DNA from 2 places in the Agrococcus sp. TSP3-2-1 genome. Region 2 is predicted to be linked to the other one. Evidence: predicted binding sites of a transcription regulator. Region 2 holds the regulator's gene; the other holds the start of a gene.
The links. The regulator HrcA, encoded in region 2, represses chaperone genes, less so after heat shock. The targets are predictions, from matches to a motif close to TTNGCACTCGNNNNNNNCGAGTGCNAA.
Positions count from the first base shown of each region.

Region 1: a site for HrcA is predicted at 2,230-2,256, ahead of groES (co-chaperone GroES). Genes of this name have one in related genera too.

Region 1 covers NZ_JAFCWN010000002.1:396,780-404,566, forward strand. Annotated here, with positions in the region: gene ACP7BI_RS04495 (hypothetical protein) at 1-712, shown strand, start outside; gene ACP7BI_RS04500 (hypothetical protein) at 709-1,011, shown strand; gene ACP7BI_RS04505 (THUMP-like domain-containing protein) at 1,023-2,186, opposite strand; gene groES (co-chaperone GroES) at 2,330-2,626, shown strand; gene rarD (EamA family transporter RarD) at 2,689-3,600, shown strand; gene ACP7BI_RS04520 (ABC transporter substrate-binding protein) at 3,768-5,048, shown strand; gene ACP7BI_RS04525 (maleylpyruvate isomerase family mycothiol-dependent enzyme) at 5,143-5,772, shown strand; gene ACP7BI_RS04530 (ABC transporter ATP-binding protein) at 5,839-6,687, opposite strand; gene ACP7BI_RS04535 (ABC transporter ATP-binding protein) at 6,684-7,679, opposite strand; gene ACP7BI_RS04540 (branched-chain amino acid ABC transporter permease) at 7,672-7,787, opposite strand, start outside.
Region 2 covers NZ_JAFCWN010000008.1:29,912-37,698, reverse strand. Annotated here, with positions in the region: gene ACP7BI_RS11710 (DnaJ C-terminal domain-containing protein) at 1-777, opposite strand, end outside; gene hrcA (heat-inducible transcriptional repressor HrcA) at 778-1,791, opposite strand; gene ACP7BI_RS11700 (DUF4870 domain-containing protein) at 1,957-2,748, shown strand; gene hemW (radical SAM family heme chaperone HemW) at 2,752-3,957, opposite strand; gene ACP7BI_RS11690 (DUF1990 family protein) at 3,959-4,594, opposite strand; gene lepA (translation elongation factor 4) at 4,591-6,441, opposite strand; gene rpsT (30S ribosomal protein S20) at 6,662-6,922, shown strand; gene ACP7BI_RS11675 (cyclase family protein) at 7,111-7,782, opposite strand; gene ACP7BI_RS11670 (purine-cytosine permease family protein) at 7,772-7,787, opposite strand, start outside.

The sequences.
Region 1 (7,787 bases), on a different contig from region 2:
GGCCTACGACCCGCAGCCCGACGCCCCCGCGTACGGACCGCAGGACTCGGGCTCCGGCCAGCCGCCCGCGTACGGGCAGCAGCCGTCGTTCGGCGACCAGGGGCAGGCCTTCTCGCAGCCGGCATTCGACCAGCAGGCAGCGCAGGGCGAGGCCGCGTACGGCCAGTCGGCTCCCGCGTCGGGATACGGGCAGCAGCCCTACGGCGAGCAGCAGCCTGGCTACGGCCAGCAGCAGCCCTACGGCGGCGCGCCGGCCTACGGGCAGCAGCCCGCGTACGGCCAGCAGCCGGCGTATGGCCAGCAGCCCGCCTACGGCGGCGACTCGACCGCCTACGGCCAGGCTCCCGCCTACGGCCAGGCTCCCGCCTACGGCCAGGCTCCCGCCTACGGCGACGCCGCCGGCGGCTACGCGCCCGCCGCCTACGCCGCCGCGCCCGGCGAGAAGAAGCTCAACGGCATCACCGTGTGGGCGCTCGTGCTCTCGGGCCTCGGCCTGCTGCTCTCGTTCGTCTTCGGACTCGGCTTCCTGCCCGCGCTCGTCGGCGCGATCCTCGGCTTCGTCGCCATCCGCAAGAACCCTGAGGGCCGCCCGTGGCCGCTCGTCGCGGGGATCGTCGGCGCCGTCGCGGTCGTGATCTCGATCATCGTCGGCGTCGTCAACGCCATCCGCCTCGCGCAGTGGATCGAGTACTACTCGATCATGGGCGGTTGACCGAGCCGGCTCTCCCGCGGCCGGCGGCCGGCGCCCGCCGGCTGAGCGACCTCACGTGGGTCGCGCTCATCGTGTCGGGCCTCGGCCTCGCGCTCGCGTTCATGAGCGGGGCCGGGCTCCCGATCGCCGCCGGTGGCACCGTCTGCGCGCTCTTCGCCCTCCGGCGGCGCCCGGAAGACAGCCCGTGGCCCTACGTCGCGGTCGCGACCGGCTCGATCGGCACGGTGCTCGCGCTCATCCTCGCGATCGTCACCGCGGTCGAGTGGCTGCCGCGGCTGCCGGAGCTCCTCGTCGGCTGACCGATGCGGCGTCAAACGCGGTCGGCGAGGATCGCGCGGTGGCGCCCGCCCACGCGCGTCGCGATGAGCGTGGCCCGCTCGTCGCCCTTGAGCTTCAGCCGCTTCCGGAGGGCCGCGGGGTCGACGTCCGCGCCGCGCTTCTTGATCTCGAGCTCGCCGATGCCGAGCTCGCGCAGCCGCTGCGCGATCCGCCGCTCGTCGAGCGGGAGCGTCTCGCGCACGCGGAACGCCTGCGCGAGCGGCGTCTCGACGAGCGCGTCGCCCGTGAGGTACGCGATGCCGTCGCTGACGCTCCTCGCGCCCAGCCGGTCGGCGAGCGTGCCGATGAGCTCGGCGCGGATGACGGAGCCCGCCGGCTCGAAGAGCCATTCGCCGAGCTCCCCTGGCTCCGGATGCGTCGGCGCACCGACGAGCTCCTCCGCCACGCCGTCGCCGAGCACGAGCGCGCTGCGCGGCGCGGCGGGACGGGCGAGGGCGCCGGTCCACACGACCGCCTCGACGGTCTCGAGGCCGTCGGTGACCCACTGCTGCTCGGCGTCGGGAGGCAGCAGCGCGCGGTCGATGCCCGGTGCGAGCTTGACGCCCGCCGGCTGCGCGGCAGCGCGCTCGAAGACCCGGTCGAGCGAGGGCGACCAGTCGGCCGGGTCGCGCAGCCGGCTCGCGCCGTCGCGCCGCGCGGGGTCGAACCAGAGCGCCTGGGCGTCCGTGGGCGTCTCGAGGGCGTCGCCGTGCACGACGGTCGCCTGCCACGCCGCGAGGTTGAAGGCGGCGATCGCGGCCGTCACCTCGTCGCGCTCCACCGCAGTGACCTCGAGCCCGAGGGTCGCGAACGCGAGCGCGTCGGCGCCGATCCCGCATCCGAGGTCGGCGACCGAGACCATGCCGGCCGAGCGCATCCGGCCCGCGTGGTGAGCGGCGACGCGCAGCCGTGTCGCCTGCTCGAGCCCCGCTTCGGTGAAGAGCATCCCATCGGCGAACTCGCCGAACTTCGCCCGCGCCCGACGGCGCAGCCTCGCTTGCGTCAGCACCGTCGCGACGAGCAGCGGGTCGTGGCCCTCCGCACGCAGCCGCGCGACCTCGCGCACGACCTCGCCGCCGTCGAGGCCCGCGCCCGTGCGGTCGAGCAGCGCGAGGCCCTCCTTCGACAGCAGGAGTCGCAGCGCATCGGCGTCCATCGCACTCATCCAACACCACCGATCGCCCGCGAACCTCCCGCGATTGGCACTCATGTTGACCGAGTGCCAACTCTCCGCCTAGTCTTGGAGCGGCGCCCGGCATGACCGGGCGCGCCCCAGAGTCTGACAAGAAAGAGGCAACCGTGTCGGTTTCCATCAAGCCGCTCGAGGACCGCATCGTCATCAAGCAGGTCGAGGCAGAGACGACCACTGCAAGCGGTCTCGTCATCCCTGACACCGCCAAGGAGAAGCCCCAGGAGGGCGAGGTCGTGGCGGTCGGCCCCGGCCGCATCGACGACAACGGCAACCGCGTGCCGATCGACGTGAGCGTCGGCGACAAGGTGCTCTACTCGAAGTACGGCGGCACCGAGGTCAAGTTCGGCGCCGACGAGTACCTCGTCCTCTCGGCTCGCGACGTGCTCGCGATCGTCGAGCGCTGAGCCAGGACTGACGCAGCGGCGGCGCCCCTTCGGGGGCGCCGCCTTCGCGATTGAAGGGGACGATGCCCGAGCAGCGCACCACCGGCGTCTGGTATGCCGTCTTCGCCTACGCCTTCTGGGGCGTCGTGCCCGTCTACCTGCAGCTCACGAAGGGCATCGACGGCTTCGAGCTCATCGGCTGGCGGGTGCTCGCCTCCGTCGCGGTCGGCTTCGGCCTCGTCGCGATGACGCGCGGCTGGGTGCGCCTGCGCGCGATCCTCTCCAACCGGCGCGACACCTGGACGCTCGTGCTCGCGGGCCACGCGGTGCTCGTCAACTGGACGGCCTTCATCGTCGCCGTGCTCTCCGACAAGGTGCTCGAGACGAGCCTCGGCTACTTCCTCAACCCGCTCGTCTCGGTCGTGCTCGCGGTGCTCTTCCTCGGCGAGCGCCTGCGCCCCGCGCAGTGGGTCGCGGTCGGCCTCGGCGCCGTGGGCGTGCTCGTCATGGTCATCGGCTACGGCGAGGTGCCGTGGTTCGGCCTCACGGTCGCGCTGTCGTTCGGCGTGTACGGCCTGATCAAGAAGCGCGTCGGGGGATCGGTGGATGCGCTCTCGGGCTTCACGATCGAGACCACGGCCGTGGTCCCCGCCTCCCTCGTCATGCTCGCCGTCGCGGTGAGCATCAACGGGGTGACGGTCGGCGCAGCCGGTGCGACCGGCATCTGGGCGACGGTCGGCCTCGGCCTCGTGACGGCCCTGCCGCTGCTCGCCTTCTCGGCGGCCGCCCGGCGCATCTCGCTCACCGCCCTCGCCTTCACGCAGTACCTCGCGCCCATCATCTCCTTCCTCTTCGGTGCCTTCGTCATGCTCGAGCCCATGCCGCTCGAGCGCTGGATCGGCTTCGCGCTCGTCTGGCTCTCGCTCGTGCTCGTCTCGGTCGACCTCGTCGTCGGGCGGTTCCGCCGGCCACGCCCCTTACCGCCCGCAGCCTGATCGCCGCTCAGCGGCGGCCGAGGACTCACCGTGCCCCGGCGCAAGCGGGGTCGCTTGCGCCAAGACCGTTACCAGGACGTAACGCGAATGCGCGGAATTCGGCGCGATGCTCGCCTACTGTGGTGCAAACGCGCGCGCTAGCGCGTCCCACGCAATTGAGGAGCACAATGCAGTCCTTCCTTCGCACCAAGGGGCCCAAGCCCCGGCGCTTCGCGGCGCTCGGCGCCGCGACCGCCGGCGTGCTGCTGCTCGCCGCATGTTCCGGCGGGGGCGGCGGCGCCGCCACGCCGTCGGGCTCGGCCGGACCCGAGGGCAACGGCGAGGTCGACACGGAGTTCGTGGTCGGCACGATCCTGCCCCAGACGGGCAACCTCGCCTTCCTCGGCCCGCCCGAGTTCGCGGGCGTCGACCTCGCGGCAGCCGACCTCGAGGCCGCCGGCTTCGAGTTCACCGTCGACGTGCAGCACCGCGACTCTGGCGACACGACGACCGACATCGCGACCGCCTCGGCGGGCGAGCTGATCTCGGCCGGCGCGGACATCGTCGTGGGCGCGGCGTCGTCTGGCGTCTCGTTCACGTTCATCGACCAGCTCATCGACGCGGGCGTCGTGCAGATCTCGCCGGCGAACACCTCGCCCGACTTCTCGGATTACCCCGACGACGGGTTCTACTGGCGTACCGCCCCCTCCGACGTGCTGCAGGGCCGAGTGCTCGGCAACCTCATGACGGGCGACGGCGCGGCGAGCGTCGGCTTCATCACGATCAACGATCCGTACGGCACCGGTCTGCAGGAGAACGCGGCCGCGGCGGTCGAGGCCGCCGGCGGCACCGTAACGGGCAGCGTCCTCTACAACCCGGGCGACACGAACTTCACCACGCAGGTGCAGGAGATCATGGCGGGCCAGCCCGACGCGATCGCCATCATCGCCTTCGCCGAGACGGCGCAGATCGTGCCGGAGCTCGTGACGCAGGGCTTCCCGGCCTCGGGCATGTACTTCGTCGACGGCAACCTGTCGAACGACTACAACTTCCCCGAGGGCACGCTCGACGGCGCGAAGGGCACGCTCCCCGGCAACCCCGCCGACGAGACGTTCCGCGACCGCCTCCTCGAGCAGGACCCCAACCTGCAGGACTTCTCGTACGGCCCCGAGTCGTACGACGCGGTCATCCTCGCGGCCCTCGCGGCCGCGCAGGGCGGCAGTGCCGACGCCGAGACCATCCGCGACAACCTGCAGTCGGTCTCCGAGGGCGGCACGAAGTGCACCGACGTCGCGGAGTGCCTGCAGCTGATCGCCGACGGCGAGGACATCGACTACGACGGCCCCTCGGGCCCGATCGAGTTCGACGAGAACGGCGACCCGACCGAGGCGTACATCGGCATCTACCAGTACGGTGCCGACAACCAGTACACCTTCCTGAACGCGGAGTTCGGCTCGCTCAACGAGTGACCTGACGCGCACCGAGAGGGCCCCGCTGCGGCGGGGCCCTCTTCGTGCTCGCAGGTGCCGTGCGGTCCTCGAGCGCATGCGCGAGGATGCTGTCATGGCGGAGGACGGCGCGTGGGCATGGATCGACGCGGAGCGGCAGGCGCTCGCCGACGACCTCGCGGGCCTGGACGACGCGCGCTGGTCGACGCCGTCGCTGTGCGCGGGGCTCTCGGTGCGGGAGGTGCTCGCTCACCTGACGGTCAGCGGCGCGGTCTCGCGCGCGCGATGGCTCGTCGGCGTGCTGCGCGCGCGGTTCGACTTCGACCGGCAGGTCGACGACCGGCTGCGGGAGCAGCTGGGCGAGACGCCCGCCGTCACGCTCGCGCGCTTCCGCGCCACGATCGGCAGCCGCGTCTCGCCCCCGCTGCCGCGCCTGGCGCTGCTCGGCGAGGTCGTCGTGCACGGCGAGGACATCCGGCGTCCCCTCGGCATCGCGCGAGCGCATCCACCGGAGGTGCTCGCGGCGCTCCTGCGCTACTACGCGGGCACCGACCTCGTGGTCGTCGCCAAGCGGCGCGTGCGCGGCCTGCGCCTCGAGGCGGCCGACGTCGACGTGGCGATCGGGGAGGGCGACGTCGTGCGCGGCAGCGCGCTCGCGCTGATCATGGCGATGACCGGCCGCGCGGCGCTCCTGCCGGAGCTCGACGGGCCCGGGCTCCCCCTGCTCGCGGCGCGCTCGGCCTGACGTCGGCCCCGTGGCGACGGCGAGGGCCCCGCAGCTCGCGCAGCGGGGCCCTCGTCGCATCCCGGGTCAGGGCGCCTTCGGGTCCTCCGTGACCACCGGGGGAGCGGTCGTCGTGGCCACGTCGGGCGTCGGCTCGACCGTCGCCTGCGACGACGTGCGCGCCTTCTCCTCGACGTCGGTCGCGAGCGTGCCGAGGTAGAGCTGGATGACCTTGGGGTCGTTGAGCATCTCGCGGCCGGTGCCGGTGTAGGCGTCCTTGCCCTGGTCGAGCACGTAGGCGCGGTGCGCGATCTGCAGGCAGCGCCGCGCGTTCTGCTCGACCATGACGATCGTGACGCCGTGGCTGTTGATCTCGGCGACCCGCAGGAACGTCTCGTCCTGGCGCACGGGGCTCAAGCCAGCGCTCGGCTCGTCGAGCAGCAGCACCGCGGGGTCCATCATGAGCGCGCGGCCCATCGCGACCATCTGGCGCTCACCGCCCGAGAGGCTGCCCGCGCGCTGCTTGCGCCGCTTCACGAGCTCCGGGAAGAGCGCGCCGACGAACTCGAAGCGCTCCTTGAACATCTTCGGCTCCTGGAAGAGCCCCATCTCGAGGTTCTCCTCGATCGTGAGCGAGGGGAACACGTTGTTGTTCTGCGGCACCATGCCGACGCCCTTGCTCACGAGCTTGTCGGCCTTGAGCCCGGTGATGTCGTCGCCGTTGAGCAGCACCGACCCCTCGCGGATGTTCACCTGGCCGAAGACGGCCTTGAGCAGCGTCGACTTGCCGGCGCCGTTCGGTCCGATGATGCCGATGAGGTCGCCCTGGTTGGCGACGATCGAGCAGCCGTTGAGGATGTTGACGCCCGGCAGGTAGCCGGCCACCAGCTCCTTCGTCTCGAGCACCGGGGTGGTCGTCGCACCGGTCGCGGTCATCGCTGGCCCTCCTCGTCGTCGGCGGCCGTGACCCGCGTCGCGCCGCCCGTGCGGGTCTCGGAGTCGGTCGCGGATGCCTCCGGGTCGACCGGCACCTCCTCCTCGGCCGCTTCGTGGATCTGGGCGACCTGCTGGTTCGTCAGGGTGCCCAGGTCGGTGTCGTGGTGCGCGCCGAGGTAGGCGTCGACGACGGCCTGATTCTGCATGATCGTCTCGGGCGGGCCTTCGGCGACGACCTTCCCCTCGGCCATCACGATCACCCAGTCGGAGATGTGGCGCACCATGTGCATGTCGTGCTCGACGAAGAGCACGGTCATGCCCTCGGCCTTGAGCCCCTTGACGTGGTCGAGCAGCGACTGCGTCAGCGCCGGGTTGACGCCGGCCATCGGCTCGTCGAGCATGACGAGGCTCGGCTCGCTCATGAGCGCGCGCGCCATCTCGAGCAGCTTGCGCTGCCCGCCCGAGAGCGACGCGGCGTAGTCCTCGCGCTTCGCGTCGAGCTTGAAGCGGGCGAGGAGCGCGTCGGCGCGCTCGGTGTTCGCCTGCTCCTGCTTGGCCCACAGCGGCTTGAGCAGCGCCGCGAAGATGCCCTCGCCGCGCTGGTCGCGCGCGCCGAGCAGCATGTTCTGGAGCACCGTCAGGCGGCCGAGCGACTTCGTGAGCTGGAACGTGCGCACCATTCCGCGCCGGGCGACCTTGTGGCTCGGCACGTGCGCGAGCGACTGGCCCTCGAACGACCACGAGCCCTTGTTGGGCCGGTCGAAGCCCGTGAGCAGGTTGAAGAACGTCGTCTTCCCCGCACCGTTCGGACCGATGAGCGCCGTGATCATGCCGCGGGGGATCTCGACGTGTGCGACGTCGACGGCCGTGAGGCCGCCGAACTGGCGCACGACGCCGTCGGCGACGACGATCGGGTCGACCTTCTTGCAGCCCGGGCCGACCTCTCCGTCGACGAGCGGGTGCGTGGTGGGAGGCGTGGTCGTGTCAGACATTGAACGACAGCTCCTTCTTGTTGCCGAGGATGCCCTGTGGTCTGAAGATCACCAGGACCATCAGTGCGATGCCGATGAGCACGAACCGGATCTGCCCAGCCTGCGAGC
Region 2 (7,787 bases):
CGACACCTCGAGCGTGCCGAGCAGGTCGTCGCCCGAGCGGGAGAAGACATCGTGGTGGCGCACGTTGATCTCGAGGTAGAGCGTGCCGGCCGGTCCCCCGGCCTCGCCGACCTCGCCCTGGCCGGGCAGCTGGATGCGCAGGCCCGTGTCGACGCCCGCGGGGATGTCGACCGGGATCGTGCGCTCGGCGCGCACGCGGCCGTGGCCGGCGCACGTCGGGCACGGCTCGGGGATGATGCTGCCGTAGCCCTGGCACGCCGCGCACGGCTGCGACGTGACGACGTTGCCGAGCAGCGACCGCACCTGCCGCTGCACGTGACCGGAGCCGCCGCACATCGTGCAGCGCTGCGGGCTCGTGCCGGGCGCCGTGCACGCGCCGTCGCACGTCTCGCACAGCACGGCCGTCTGCACGCGCAGCTCCCGGTGCACGCCGAAGACGACGTCGGCGAGGTCGAGGTCGACGCGCAGCAGGCTGTCCTGCCCCGGCTGGCGCCGCGAGCGCGGGCCGGCCGAGCGGCCGCCGCCGAAGAACTGCTCGAAGATGTCGCCGAATCCGAAGCTCCCGCCGCCGAGCGAGGGCCCGCGATCGTACTCCGCGCGCGACTGCGGGTCGCCGAGCACGTCGTAGGCGTGCGTGACGTCCTTGAAGCGCTCCGCCGCGTCCTCGCTCGGGTTGACATCGGGGTGCAGCTCGCGCGCGAGGCGGCGGTACGCCTTCTTGATCTCGTCCTGCGTGGCGTCGCGCTCGACGCCGAGTGTCTCGTAGTGGTCGCTCACTCAGTCCTCGCTCAGCAGCCGCGTGAGGTAGCGCGCCACTGCGCGCACCGCGGCCATGTTCCCTGCGTAGTCCATCCGGGTCGGGCCCAGGACGCCCACGTGCCCCTCGCTGCCGTCGGCGGTGTAGGTCGATGCCACGACCGCCGCCTCCCCGAGCGGCCCCGAGAGCTCGCGCCCGATGCGGGTCGCGACCTCTCCCTCGGAGCCCATCTCGTCGAAGAGGCGCAGCAGCGTCACCTGCTCCTCGATCGCGTCGAGCACGGGCGTCACGGTGCCCTGGAAGTCTCGCTCCTCACGCACGAGGTTCGCGGCACCCGCCATCACGATGCGGTCGCCGCCGGCACCCTGCAGCATCTCGGTCAGCGTCTGCGCGACGGCACCGGTCGCGGCGGCGATGGAGGCGGGGGCGGATGCGGCGGTCGACGAGAGGCGCTGGACGGCCTCGGCGGGCGCGAGCTCGGCGATCGTCTCGGTGAACGCGCGGCCGAGCACCGAGGCCTGGTCGGGCTCGATGCGCTGCCCGACGTCGAGCAGGCGCTGCTCGACGCGGCCCGAGTCGAGGATGAGCACGGCGAGCACCTTCGACTCCGTGACGGCGACGAGCTCGACGCGGCGCACGGCGCCGGGGCGCCGCAGCGGCACCTGCACGAGCGCGACCTGGTTCGTGAGGCTCGAGAGCAGCCGCGCGGTGCGGGCGAGCACGTCGTCGCGGTCGACGGACTCGTCGAGGAAGCGCGCGATCGCCTGGCGCTGCGCGGGCGTGAGCGGCTGCATGCGCTGCAGCCGGTCGACGAAGACGCGGTAGCCCTTGTCGGTCGGCACGCGCCCCGAGGAGGTGTGCGGCGCGACGATGAGCTCCTCCTCCTCGAGGAGCGCCATGTCGTTGCGGATCGTGGCGGCGGAGACGCCGAAGGCGTGCCGCTCGACGATCGACTTCGAGCCCACCGGCTCGCGGAGGGCGACGTAGTCCTCGACGATCGCCCGGAGGACGTCGAGACCGCGATCCGAGACCATCTCGCGCTCCTTCCCCCGACTGGCACTCTCCGATGCTGACTGCCAATCCTACCGCGCCGCGACGCGCCGCGCCCGATCGCTCACCCCTTCCCCAGCCACCCGGGCGCACAATGGCCGTGCGGAACGTCCGCAGACTTCGCGGACCATTCACGAAAGGCACTCCCCATGTCCGACCCCAACGTGCCCCGCCGAGACGATCAGCACGACCCGACCGACCCCTCCGTCGAGGGCTTCTCGGTCACCCACGAGCAGCACGCAGCCCCCAGCGCGCCCGCAGCTCCCGCGCTCGGCCAGCCGGCCGAGCCGTTCTCCGCTCCCGCGGCCGGCAGCGCACCCGGCGCCCCGGGCCAGCCGGCGTTCGGCGCGGGGGGCGCGGACCCCAACCGCCAGTGGAGCCAGCCGCAGCCGGGCCAGCAGGGCCAGCCGCCCGGCGGACAGCCCGGGTACGGCCAGGGCGGCTACGGCCAGCCCGGATACGGCCAGCCCGGCAGCCAGCAGTACGACGCGCCGCAGTACGGCTCGCCCCAGCCCGGGTCGCCGCAGTACGGCGCCCCCGGTCAGCCGCAGTACGCGGCCGGCGCCCCGATGTCGCCCGTCGACGAGAAGAACGCCGGCATGTGGGGCCACCTCTCGGGCCTCTCGACGATCGTCACCGGCGGCTTCGGCGGCTGGATCGGGCCGCTCATCGTCTACCTGATCTACAAGGACCGCAGCGCCTTCGCCCGGCAGGAGTCGAAGGAGGCGCTGAACTTCGGCATCTTCATGACGATCCTGGTCGTGGGCATCTGGGTGCTCGCCGTCGTGCTCGGCATCATCACCTTCGGCATCGGCTCGATCCTCGGCGCCTTCTACTGGGTGCCGCCGCTGCTGCAGGTGATCTTCTCGATCATCGGCGGCGTGCGCGTCAACGCCGGCGGCTCCTACCGCTACCCGTTCAACTGGCGGCTGGTGAAGTAGGCCCTACGGCAGCAGGCGCCGCACGACGGCGTCGGCCAGCAGCCGCCCTCGCAGCGTCGGGATCACCCGGCCGGCGAGGGCGGCTCTGCCGTCCACGAGGCCATCGGCGACGAGTCCCGCGACCGCGCGGCGCCCCTCCGCGTCGAGCACGTCGATCGCGAGCCCCTCGGCGATCCGCGACTCGAGCAGCACGCGCTCGACCCGGCGCGTCTCGTCGTCGAGCACCTCGCGCGCGAGCGCGGGCGACGACGCCGCGACGAGCCGATCGCGATACGCGGCGGGGTGCTTGACGTTCCACCAGCGCACACCGCCGACGTGGCTGTGCGCGCCGGGGCCGAAGCCCCACCAGTCGTGCCCGCGCCAGTAGGCGAGGTTGTGGCGCGCCACCTTGTCGCCCCGCGCCCAGTTGGAGATCTCGTACCAGGAGTAGCCCGCCTGGCCGAGGGACGCATCCGCCGCCTCGTACATCGCCGCCTGCAGGTCGTCGTCGGGCGCGGCGAGCTCTCCACGGCGGATGCGTCGGGCGAGCGCGGTGCCCTCCTCGACGATGAGCGCGTAGGCCGAGACGTGGTCGGGCGCCATCGCGACGACCGCGTCGAGCGATCGCTGCCAGTCGGCGAGCGACTCGCCCGGCGCGCCGTAGATGAGGTCGAGGCTCACCTCGAGGCCCGCCTCGCGCGCCCACTCGACGACGAGCGGCACGCGCTCGGGGTCGTGCGTGCGGTCGAGCGCGGCGAGCACGTGCGGCACCGCCGACTGCATGCCGATCGAGACGCGCGTCACGCCGCCCGCGCGCAGCTGCACGAGCCCGGCGAGGTCGATCGAGTCGGGGTTCGCCTCGACCGAGACCTCCGCGCCCTCGGCGAGCCCGAACGCATCCGTCACGCCCGTGAGCATCGAGACGAGGTCGCCCGAGGGCAGGAGCGTGGGCGTGCCGCCGCCGAAGAAGACGGTCTGCATCGGGCGGAGCGGCCCGAGCTCGCCGAGCACCTCGCGCGCGAGGCGGATCTCGGCGGCGACGTCGCCGGGGTAGCCCGCGCGGCTCGCCCCGCGCAGCTCGTCGGCCGTGTAGGTGTTGAAGTCGCAGTAGCCGCACCGCACGGAGCAGAACGGCACGTGGATGTAGGCGCCGAAGGGCGCGTCGGCCGCGGTGCCCTCGGGCAGCCGGCCGTCGGCCGGAGCCGCCTCGCCGTCGGGCAGGCGACCCACGTCAGCGCACGTCGATCGAGCGCAGCACGTCCATGTAGCGGTCGTGGTACTTCGCGCGCAGCGCCTTCGAGACGGGCGCGCCGAGCTTGGCGTACCAGGCGGCGTTGCGGACGATCGCGCGGAAGTGCAGGAAGACGGTCTCGTCCTCGGCGATCTCGACGGTGAAGCGCTCCTCGCCCGCCTCGGGGTGGCCCTCGAGCGAGCCGAGGATCACGCCGTGGCTGTTCGGCTCCTCCTCGACCGCGATGACGCGCATCGGGGCGTGGAGCTGGATGCCGAGGAAGCGGATGCGCTGGTCGATCGAGTCGCCCGGCTGCAGGAACGGCTCGCCGTCAGGCCCGAAGTCCTGCTGCGGCTCGACGCTCGCGGCGCGCGTCGCCTCGCCGTCCTGGAAGCCGACCGGGCGGTAGACGGTGCCGTCCTCGGTGCCGACGACGTCGACCTCGATGCCCGCGAGCCGCTGCACCTTCCAGGTGCGCAGCGCCGCGACGGCGGCGTCGAAGCGCGGCCGGCCGTGGCCGATGCGCGAGCGGCGCTGCACGACCTCGAAGCCCTTCGGCGGGAAGCGCGTGAAGTCGAAGTGGGAGGTGGCGCCGACGGCGCCGTAGTTCGTCGAGCGCTCGCGGATGGGCTTCACTTCGCGTCCTTCTTCGACTCGCCGCTCGAGAGGGCGGCGATGAACGCCTCCTGGGGCACCTCGACGCGGCCGACCATCTTCATGCGCTTCTTGCCCTCCTTCTGCTTCTCGAGCAGCTTGCGCTTGCGGGAGATGTCGCCGCCGTAGCACTTCGCGAGCACGTCCTTGCGGATCGCGCGGATCGTCTCGCGCGCGATGATGCGCGCGCCGACGGCGGCCTGGATCGGCACCTCGAACTGCTGCCTCGGGATGAGCTCCTTGAGCTTGCCCGCCATGAGCACGCCGTAGGCGTAGGCCTTGTCGCGGTGCACGATCGCGCTGAACGCATCCACCTGCTCGCCCTGGAGCAGGATGTCGACCTTGACGAGGTCGCCCTCCTCCTCGCCGTCGAGCTCGTAGTCGAGCGAGGCGTAGCCCTGCGTCTTGGACTTCAGCTGGTCGAAGAAGTCGAAGACGATCTCGCCGAGCGGCAGGCGGTAGCGCAGCTCGACGCGGTCCTCCGACAGGTACTCCATGCCGCCGAGCGTGCCGCGGCGCGACTGGCACAGCTCCATGATCGCGCCGACGTAGTCCTTCGGCGCGAGAATCGTCGCGCGCACCATCGGCTCGACGATCGAGTGGATCTTGCCGTCGGGGAACTCGCTCGGATTCGTCACGGTGTGCACGACGCGGTCCTCGGTCTGCACCTCGTAGATGACGCTCGGGGCGGTCGCGATGAGGTCGAGGTTGAACTCCCGCTCGAGCCGCTCGGTGATGATCTCGAGGTGCAGGAGGCCGAGGAAGCCGCAGCGGAAGCCGAAGCCGAGCGCGACGGAGGTCTCCGGCTCGTAGACGAGCGCCGCATCCGACAGCTTGAGCTTGTCGAGCGCCTCGCGCAGCACCGGGTAGTCGCTGCCGTCGATCGGGTAGAGCCCTGAGAAGACCATCGGCTTCGGGTCGGCGTAGCCCTTGAGCGGCTCGGTCGCGGGGGCGCGGAAGGTCGTGACCGTGTCGCCGACCTTCGACTGGCGCACGTCCTTCACGCCCGTGATGAGGTAGCCGACCTCGCCAGCGCCGAGGCCCTTCGCGGGGACGGGCTCGGGGCTCGAGACGCCGATCTCGAGCAGCTCGTGGCGCGCGCCGGTCGACATCATCTGGATCTGCTCGCGCGGCGAGAGCTTGCCGTCGACCATGCGCACGTAGGTGACGACGCCGCGGTAGCTGTCGTAGACCGAGTCGAAGATCATCGCGCGAGCGGGGCCGTCGACGTCGCCCTGCGGCGCGGGGATCGTGCGCACGACGCGATCGAGCAGCGCGTCGACGCCGACGCCCGTCTTGCCGCTCACGCGCAGCACGTCGTCGGGGTCGCCGCCGATGAGGCCGGCGATCTCGGCCGCGAACTTGTCGGGGTCGGCGGCCGGCAGGTCGATCTTGTTGAGCACCGGGATGATCTCGAGGTCGTTGTCCATCGCGAGGTAGAGGTTCGCGAGCGTCTGCGCCTCGATCCCCTGCGCGGCGTCGACGAGCAGGATCGCGCCCTCGCACGCGGCGAGCGAGCGGCTCACCTCGTAGGTGAAGTCGACGTGACCGGGGGTGTCGATCATGTTGAGGGCGAAGGTCTCGCCGTCGAGCTCCCACGGCATCCGCACCGCCTGGGACTTGATCGTGATGCCGCGCTCGCGCTCGATGTCCATCCGGTCGAGGTACTGCGCGCGCATCGAGCGGTCGTCGACGACGCCCGTGAGCTGCAGCATCCGGTCGGCGAGGGTCGACTTGCCGTGGTCGATGTGCGCGATGATGCAGAAGTTGCGGATGCTCGCGGGATCGGTCGAGGCAGGCTCGAGTGCCTTGGTCGCTCTGGGGCTCACGGGTCCTTCTCGATGGGGGTCTCGATGGAGTGGTGCGGAATGGTCCATTCTCCCACAGCGGATGCGTCGGGCCGCGTTGCGACCGCGGGCGGCGCGCTGGTAGAGTCGTTCGTTGGCTTCCCCTTCTTCCGCGTGCCCGTCGCGCGAGGGCGGGTCGCGGCGGGGCTCTGCAGGAGCGCAAGCCGCCGCCAACCATCTTCCGATCAGAACAGGACCCCACGTGGCGAACATCAAGTCGCAGATCAAGCGCATCCTCACCAACCAGAAGGCGACCGACCGCAACCGCGCCGTCAAGAGCGAGGTCAAGACCGCTGTGCGCGAGGCCAAGAAGGCCATCGCCGCCGGCGACAAGGCCGTGGCGCAGGAGAAGGTCGCCGTGGCGGCGCGCAAGCTCGACAAGGCTGCCTCGAAGGGCGTCATCCACAAGAACCAGGCCGCGAACCGCAAGTCGTCGATCGCGAAGCAGGTCGCCGCGCTCTGATCTGAGCAGCAGCGCTGACAGGCGGGGGCCCGATGGGTCCCCGCCTTCGTCGTCCCCCGCCGGGCGGTCACTTCCGCCCGCGAGCGGTCACTTCCGCCCGCGAGCGGTCACTTCCGCCCGCCGAGCGGTCACTTCCGCGCGTGAGCGGTCAATTCCACCCCCGAGCGGTCACTCCCGCGCGTGAGCGGTCAGTCGAGGAAGGCGACCGCGCGCACCGGGGCGCCGTCGCCCGCGAGGCGCAGCGGGAAGAAGCCCACCCGCACCCGCGTCGGCAGCCCCTCGAGACCGCGGATGTTCTCGATGATGAGCCCGTCGGCGCCGAGCACGACCTCGTGGACCGGGAACGACGCATCCGCCGCCCCCGTCGGGTCGGGGCTGAGCGTGTCGACCGCGAGCACCCGCATGCCGCGACGCTGGAGCTCGCGCGCCGCGTCCGGCGCGAGCGCGGGATGCTGCAGCGCGAGCCCGGTGCCGAAGTGCGCGGCCCAGCCGGTGTCGATGAGCACGATCGGCGGCAGCCGCTCCGGCAGCGAGCCACTGGCCTCGAGCTCGCGCCAGCCGTAGACGTCGCCGGCCGAGAGACCGGGCACGCGCATGAGGAGCGCCTCCCCCACGAGCTCGTCGAGCGCGACGTCGGTCATCGTGCGGCCGCCCTCGATCGAGTGCGAGGGGGCGTCGACGTGCGTGCCGGTGTGCGAGCCCATCCGGATGCTCGCGACGTCGACGCCATCGGCTGCGACGGTGAGCGCGGGAGCGATCCGCACCTCCGGGTCGCCGGGATAGACCTGCATCCCGTCGACGACGGGATGGCTCAGGTCGACGATCGTGCCGCGACCCTTCCCCGTGGTCTCAGCGCGCATCCGCC